2 regions of the Rhodococcus sp. NPDC055112 genome follow, and region 1 is predicted to be linked to the other one. Evidence: riboswitches for the same ligand, from Rfam matches in the RefSeq annotation. Region 1 holds a riboswitch; the other holds the start of a gene.

Evidence for each region. A riboswitch is a leader RNA that binds a small molecule or an ion and turns the genes downstream of it on or off. The one in region 1 is predicted to bind S-adenosylmethionine.
Region 2: linked by a shared signal. The riboswitch ahead of ACWFRB_RS15365 (AfsA-related hotdog domain-containing protein) and the one ahead of ACWFRB_RS20300 (bifunctional o-acetylhomoserine/o-acetylserine sulfhydrylase) in region 1 are both predicted to bind S-adenosylmethionine.

What each region holds. Positions count from the first base shown of each region.
Region 1 covers NZ_JBSGTR010000053.1:34,808-38,687, reverse strand. Annotated here, with positions in the region: gene ACWFRB_RS20300 (bifunctional o-acetylhomoserine/o-acetylserine sulfhydrylase) at 1-1,309, opposite strand, end outside; SAM riboswitch class IV at 1,446-1,563, opposite strand; gene ACWFRB_RS20295 (amino acid permease) at 1,745-3,136, shown strand; gene hutH (histidine ammonia-lyase) at 3,214-3,880, shown strand, end outside.
Region 2 covers NZ_JBSGTR010000032.1:19,770-23,649, forward strand. Annotated here, with positions in the region: gene ACWFRB_RS15355 (TadE family type IV pilus minor pilin) at 1-309, shown strand, start outside; gene ACWFRB_RS15360 (Rv3654c family TadE-like protein) at 285-650, shown strand; SAM riboswitch class IV at 777-888, shown strand; gene ACWFRB_RS15365 (AfsA-related hotdog domain-containing protein) at 911-1,726, shown strand; gene ACWFRB_RS15370 (HAD family hydrolase) at 1,723-2,469, shown strand; gene ACWFRB_RS15375 (hypothetical protein) at 2,466-3,326, shown strand; gene ACWFRB_RS15380 (MFS transporter) at 3,394-3,880, opposite strand, start outside.

The DNA.
Region 1 (3,880 bases):
AAGATGCCGCCGCCGCGAGACCGGCCTCGAGATCGGCCAGGATGTCGTCGATGCCCTCGATGCCGACCGCGAGCCGCACCAGGCCCGGGGTCACGCCCGATGCCAGCTGCTCCTCGGGGGTCAGCTGCGAGTGCGTCGTGGAGGCGGGGTGGATGACGAGCGAACGCACGTCGCCGATGTTGGCGACGTGGCTGTGCAGGGTGAGGGCGTTGACGAAGTTCTTGCCCGCGTCGACCCCACCGGCCAGCTCGAACGCCACGATCGCGCCCGCACCCTTCGGGGCGAGCTTCTGGCCGCGCTCGTACCAGGGCGACGAGGGCAGTCCGGCGTATGCGACCGAGGTGACCTCGGGGCGGGCCTGCAGGAACTCGGCGACCCGCTGCGCGTTCTCGACGTGCCGCTCGATGCGCAGGCTCAGCGTCTCCAGGCCTTGGCTGATGAGGAAGGCGTTGAACGGCGAGACCGCTGCGCCCACGTCGCGCAGGAGTTGCACGCGGGCCTTGAGTGCGAACGCGGGCGCGCCGAGGTCGGCGAACACCGCACCGTGGTAGCTGGGATCGGGCGTGGTGAAGTTCGTGTGCCTGCCCTGGGTCCAGTCGAAATTGCCGCCGTCGACGATGACGCCGGCGATCGCCGTGCCGTGCCCGCCGAGGTACTTGGTCGCCGAGTGCACCACGATGTCCGCGCCGTGCTCGAGCGGCCGGATCAGGTACGGGGTGGCGACCGTGTTGTCCACGATCAGCGGGATGCCGTTCTCGTGCGCCACCGCCGAGACGCCGGGGATGTCGAAGACGTCGTTCTTCGGGTTGGAGATGGTCTCGCCGAAGAAGGCCTTGGTGTTCGGCTGGATGGCCGCGCGCCACTGCTCGAGGTTGTCGGGGTCCTCCACGAAGCTGACCGTGATGCCGAGCTTGGGCAGCGTGTAGTGGAAGAGGTTGTAGGTGCCGCCGTACAGGCGCGGGCTGGAGACGATGTGGTCGCCCGCCTCGGCCAGGTTGAGGATGGCGAACGTCTCGGCGGCCTGCCCCGAGGCCAGCAGGAGCGCCGCCACGCCTCCCTCGAGCGAGGCGATCCGCTGCTCGACCGCGTCCTGGGTCGGGTTCATGATCCGGGTGTAGATGTTGCCCGGCTCGGCCAGCCCGAACAGCGCCGCCGCGTGATCGGTGTTGTTGAACGTGTACGACGTTGTCTGGTAGATCGGCAGCGCGCGGGCGTTGGTCGTCGCATCGGACGTCTGGCCCGCGTGGATCTGCTTGGTCTCGAAGCTCCAGGCAGCGGTCGGGTCGGTGACGGGGGTGTTCTCGCTCATGTGTTGTCTACTCCAAGAAATTGGGGGAGATCGGCGCAGCTCAGGCGCCAGGGGGCAAGACTGGGTCCTATCTGCGACAACAACACATGGTGAACCTCCGGTGGGTCGTGGCCCGGTTTGTGGGTCCGTCCCGACGGACCCGCGCTTGTCATCCGAACTGTTTCTCGGACAACCCGGTCATCACCCGGGGCACCCCACCGCGGATGGAGGGTTGCCGACCAGCTAGCCGGGGCTTGATGCTGGCACTCATGACCGCCCTCGATATTAGCGGCTCGGGTCGAGCGGTCGAAAGCGAGGGCGGCGTTTCGGTGTGGCGGAGGCGCCGCCATGGACCCGGCGACAGCGGGTGACCTGCATTACAGGGCTAGGCTGCGGGTCGCAATCATCAAGTCCGGGCATCGCCCGAGTTTCGAGTAGCTCGCAGGGAGACCGATAGTGAAAGCCGCCGCCACGGCGCTGACCCGAGGTCTCACCGCCCGGCACATCCGATTCATCGCGCTCGGCTCCGCCATCGGCACGGGCCTCTTCTACGGCTCCGCCGCGGCGATCGAGCAGGCCGGTCCGTCCGTGCTGCTGGCCTACCTGATCGGCGGCCTGGCGGTGTACCTCGTGCTGCGGGCGCTCGGCGAGATGGCCGTGAGCAATCCCGTCTCGGGCTCGTTCGGCGAGTACGCGAGCAAGCACCTCGGGCCGCTGGCCGGGTTCATGACGGGGTGGACGTACACGTTCGAGATGATCGTGGTGTGCCTCGCGGACGTGACCGCGTTCGGCGTCTACATGGGGTTCTGGTTCCCCGACGTGCCGCGGTGGATCTGGGTCCTGGCGATCGTCTTCTTCATCGGCGCGATCAATCTCCTCAGCGTCAAGGTGTTCGGCGAGCTCGAGTTCTGGTTCACGCTGGTCAAGGTGGCGGCCATCGTGGCGATGATCGCCGCGGGCGTCGCGATCCTGATCTTCGGGTTCGGGGTCCACGACACCGGCACCGGAGTGAGCAACCTGTGGTCCGACGGCGGGTTCTTCGCCACCGGGTTCGGCGGCTTCGTCGGCTGTTTCGCGATCGTGATGTTCGCCTTCGGTGGCACCGAGATCATCGGTGTCACGGCGGGCGAGGCCGAGGACCCGGAGCGCACGATTCCCCGCGCGATCAACACCGTCCCGGTGCGCATCATCCTGTTCTATGTGCTGACCCTGGCCGTGATCATGGCGATCAACCCGTGGCAGAGCATCGGATCCGAGGGCAGTCCCTTCGTGCAGATCTTCCAGGGCCTCGGCATCGGACCGGCGGCGACGGTGCTGAACATCGTGGTCATCACCGCGGCCCTGTCGGCGATCAACAGCGACATCTTCGGTGCGGGCCGGATGATGTTCGGCATGGCGCAACGCGGGCAGGCGCCCGCGATCATGCGGCGGGTCTCGCGCAACGGCGTGCCGTGGATGACGGTGGTCATCATGGTCGTGGCCCTGCTGGTCGGGGTGCTGTTGAACTACGCGATCCCGGAGTCCGTCTTTCTCGTGATCGCCTCCATCGCCACCTTCGCCACGATCTTCGTCTGGCTGATGATCCTGCTCTCGCACTACCGCTCCCGGCAGCGGATGGATCCGGCGGAGGCGGCGGAGCTGAAGTTCCCGGTGCCGTTCTGGCCCTACGGGCAGATGTTGGCGATCGCCTTCCTGGTCTTCGTGATCGCAGTCCTCGCCTTCTACGCGGACACCAGGGTGGCACTGGTGGTCGGGGCCGTGTGGCTGATCCTGCTCACCCTCGCCTACTTCCGCTTCGTCCGTCCGCCGCCGGAATCGGAGCCGGAACTGGTGCATCAGGCGTCCTGACGGTGATTTCCCCGCGCCGCGACCGATTCGGCGGGAGGATGTGAGCAGCAGCTCGCTTCCCGACGGAGGAGCCCGCGGTGGACAATCCCGAACCGGTCGTGGTCGGCGTCGCCCCGCTGACGCCCGGCCAGGTGCTGCACGTCGCCCGTTCCGGCGCCCCGGTGCTGCTGTCCGATCAGGCGGTGTCGGCCATGGCGGCAACCAGGGCGCACATCGAGGCACTCGCGCGGGACTTCGGTCCGGTGTACGGCGTGTCCACCGGTTTCGGTGCGCTCGCCACCCGGCACATCCCGCCGGAGCTGCGCGCCCAGCTGCAGCGCAGCCTCATCCGTTCGCACGCCGCGGGGAGCGGTCCTGAGGTCGAGCGCGAAGTGGTGCGCGCGATGATGCTGCTGCGCCTGGCCACGCTGGCGACCGGTCGCACCGGGGCACGGCCGGAGGTGGCGCACACCTACGCCGCGCTGCTGTCGGCGGGGATCACGCCCGTGGTTCCCGAGTTCGGCAGCCTCGGCTGCTCGGGTGACCTGGCGCCGCTCGCCCACGTCGCGCTCGCGGTGACGGGGGAGGGCCTGGTCCGGGACGCCGCCGGGGAGCACCTGCCCGCCGCAGGCGCACTGGCCGCGGCCGGGATCCACCCGTTGGTCCTCGAGGAGAAGGAGGGCCTCGCGCTCATCAACGGCACCGACGGGATGCTCGGCATGCTGGTGCTCGCCTGCGATGACCTGCACCGGTTGTTGCCGCTGG
Region 2 (3,880 bases), on a different contig from region 1:
GTGGTGCTGTGCCTGGGTTCCTTTCTCGCGGTGTCCGCGCACGTTCGCTGCGTGGACGCCGCGCGGGAGGCGGCCCGGCTCGTCGCGCGGGGCGATCGGGCGGAGGCGATCCCCGCGGCGCAGCGGGTTGCCCCGCCGGGCGCGCGGATCACGGTGCGGGAGGTCGACGGATTCGCCACGGCGGTCGTCGGGGTCGCGGTGCCACTGCTGCCTGCGCTCGACGTCTCCGCGGAAGCGGTTGCCGCAATGGAGGACTCGGGTTCCGCCGGATCACCGTCGGATTCGTGGCCGAGGGGGGCAGGCGGGTGAGGGACGAGCGGGGAGCGGCCACCGTCCTGGCCTGCTGGGCGATGCTGGCGCTGATCGCGGTGGCGGCCCTGGTGATCCACCTCGGCTCGGCGGTGTCGGCGCGGCACCGGGCCCAGTCGGCCGCGGACCTGGCTGCGCTCGCGGCCGCTGCCGCCCTGGAGCGCGGCAGCGAAGCGGCCTGTGCCGCGGCGACCACGATCGCCGGGCGGATGCGTGGGACGGTGCGTGACTGCCGGATCGAGGACTGGGACGTGGTGGTGACCGTCGGGGCCCGGTTGCCGCTACCGGCCGTCGGAGGCGGTGACGCCGTCGCGGCGGCCAGGGCGGGCCCGGTCGAGTAGCGGAGTGTCCGGGTGTGTCCGGTGTGTGACGCCCTTACCCGATCGCAATCTTGAGCCCCACCTCACAGCAACCAATCGGTTGGTTGGGTTGACGCGCGATTCGGGTGGACCTAATTTTCTGTCCACGGTCATGAGTATCAGCGTCAAGCCCCGGCTCGCTGATCGGCAACCCTCCAGTGCGGCGGGGTGCTCCGGGTGACGACCGGATGGCGGTCATCCGACGCCATAAGCGCTCAATTCAGTCCTCGAAGGGGATACCCATGTCCGCAGTTCAGCTCGCCCCGGCAGCCCTTCCGTCGCAGCTCCCGGCCGCCGATGTCGTAGCCGAGATCCCGCTCACGGATCTGGTCGTCGTCGCCGACCGATTCCGTGGCTTCGCCGATGGCACACGCGTCCACACCGTCTCGGGTCTCGTCGCCGCACTGCGCGGCGGCGCGTTCCGGAACGTGCGCACCGACCTGACCATCAGGCTCGGGCAGGGGATCAAGCGGCACGACAAGGAATACGTCGAACACGTCGCATCGATCCATGCCCCGGACGCGGAGGTTCGCCTGCTCGGCGACATCGCCGCCCCGGCGCCGCGCCATCACGTGCACAAGTATCAGGAGACCAACGTCCTCATCGCCAACCTGGCGCGCGCCGAGGACGGGAGCTTCACCTCCGACCTCCGGATCGACGGGGACAACGAGCTGCTCATCGATCACCAGACCGGCGAGCACGTCCAGGGGCTGGTGATCGTCGAGGCGGCGCGGCAGCTGTTCCTCGGGGCCTTCGAGCTCGAGTACGGCAACCGCTCGCCCGAACGGCACTACTACGTCGTCTGGAACTCGATCAACCTGTCGTTCAAGACCTTCCTGTTCCCGTTGCCCGCATCGCTGCGCGCCCGGTTCGGAGCCGTCTCGATCCAGGATCCGGCCAAGCTGCAGTTCACGATCGACATCGAGGTGACCCAGTTCGGCCGCAGCGTCGCGACCGCGACGATCTCGTTTGCCGCGCTGGAGAACTCGACGATCAGTCAGATCGAGCGACGCAAGGCGGCGAAGGCGATCGAGGCCTTCCTCGGGGCCACCGCATGACGGGCATCGAGCGGGGCCCCGCTCAGGTCGCCTTCTTCGATGTCGACGAGACACTGATCACCGTCAAGAGCATGTTCGCCTTCCTCGAGCACTGGTTGTGGGAGCGGGGCGATGACGGTAGCGAGTACTCGCGACTGCGCGACGCATTGCGGCGGCAGGCGGCAGGGGGCGCGCCGCGGGAGGAGGTGAACCGGAGCTATTACCGCACGTTTCGGGGGGTGCCACTCGTCGAGCTGGAGGAATCGGGTCGCCGGTGGTATCGGGAGTTCGAGTCCACCGCCGCCCCGTACTACGCGGAGACCCTCGGCGCGCTGCGGGACCATCGCGATGCCGGTGCCGCGATCGTGCTGCTGTCCGGCTCGTTCGCACCTGTACTGGGGCCGATCGGGGAGGCCGTCGGTGCCGACCGGATCGTGGCGAGCCGCCCGGTCATCGACGGCCAGGGGGTGCTGACCGGCGAGGTCGAGCGGCCGATGATCGGGCAGGCCAAGGCGGAGGTGGTCACCTCGGTCTTGGTGGAGCTAGGGGTCGATACCGGGAACAGCTACGGGTACGGCGACCACGACAGCGACCTCGCCTTCCTCGAGGCGGTCGGGCACCCGGGGCTGCGCGGCGACGATCCGGTGCTCCTGGCGCGTGCGGCGCGGGATCGGTGGCGGATCCTCGGCGGCGGGACCACCGGCCTCGCCGGAGCCGGCCCGCTGCCCACCACCACCAGCACCGGACAGCGAGGTCTTCGATGACAGAACAGGTTTCGGCAGAATCAAGGATCTACGAACTCACCCCCACCACGCAGGGCCCGCTCTATCCGCCGAGCGAGGCGGTCGACCGGGATGGGAATTTCGTCGTGGTCGGGTGGATCGCCAGGAATGCGGGCGATGGGGCCGTCACGCGGGAGTGGGGGAGCGCGATCGTCGATGCGGGCACCCCGGTTCCCGCATTCGGGGGTGTGGAGCCGTACACGATCGTGCGCGAACTCGGGACGGAGCTGTCGGCGGATGACGGGGCGACGGTGCTGCACACCCTGCCGCTCCCGTTGCCCGCCAACAACTATCCGATCGTGTTCGCCCCCGACCAGGTTCCTGGGGCCGCGCAGGTCCAACGGCCCAGCTATGCCTTCCACGAGACCCCGATCCCGGATCTGCGGCACGAGGACGGTAGGCGCCTGACCGAACCGGTGACCCTCGGGGACTGGCTACGGGCGCGGGGCACCGTGCGGGTCGGCGTCAGCGCGGACGGCAGGCACGGCGAGTTCGCCTTCGAGTTCTCGGGCCTGATCCCGGAGTCGCTGTACACCGTGATGTCCCTGCGCCAGCGGGACCTGGACCCGGCCGCCCCGACACGACCCGGGCCGCTGGGGGTGCCGAACGTGTTCGTCACAGATCCAGTTGGTCGCGCGACGTACCGGGCGTCGCTGCCGAACGCGTTCCCGGCCCCGGACAGCCCTGGGGCCAATCGCATCGTCAGTGTCGTGGTGCTCTGGCAGAGCTACCAGCAGAACTACGGCGGTGCGATCGGTCAGTTCGGGCTCGGCGGCGACATCCATGCGCAGCTGAAGATCCCGGTTCCCGGCTTCGAGGAGTTCACCACCAGGGAATGACCTCGGCGCTCACACCAGAGCCCCTGTCCCGCAAGGGGACAGGGGCTCTGGGCGTTGCGGCTCGTTCTCAGCCGACCCTCGTCGACACATAGGCCAGGCCTGCGCCCGCGAGGGCCACCGCGGCCATCGCGCCCGCCACAGCCCCGTAGCCGACCCCGGCCAGCAGATTGGCCAACTGAGGTCCGGCGCTCGCGCCGAGGAACAGGGTGAAGGTGTACAGCGAGGTGGCCGCGCCGCGTGCGGTGCCTGCCCGCTCCGCGATGGCCTGCACCAGCGCGGGTGCGGCGACCGCGATCGCCGCCACGAAGAACAACAGGCACAGCGCGACCCACACGCCCCCGAGCGGCACGATCGTGGCCGCGGCGGTGATCGCCGCGGCGAGCAGAGCCGATACGACCCGGGTCGTCGGAGCCACCCCCGCCAGCCGGCCTGCCAGCAGCGGGACCGCGATCATCGCGGGCAGGGCGCTGGCCCGAAGAGCCAGCATCGCGCCCTCGCCGATACCGTCCGGGGGGCTGAGCTGGATCCCGGTGTAGAGGCCGACGAACACGCCG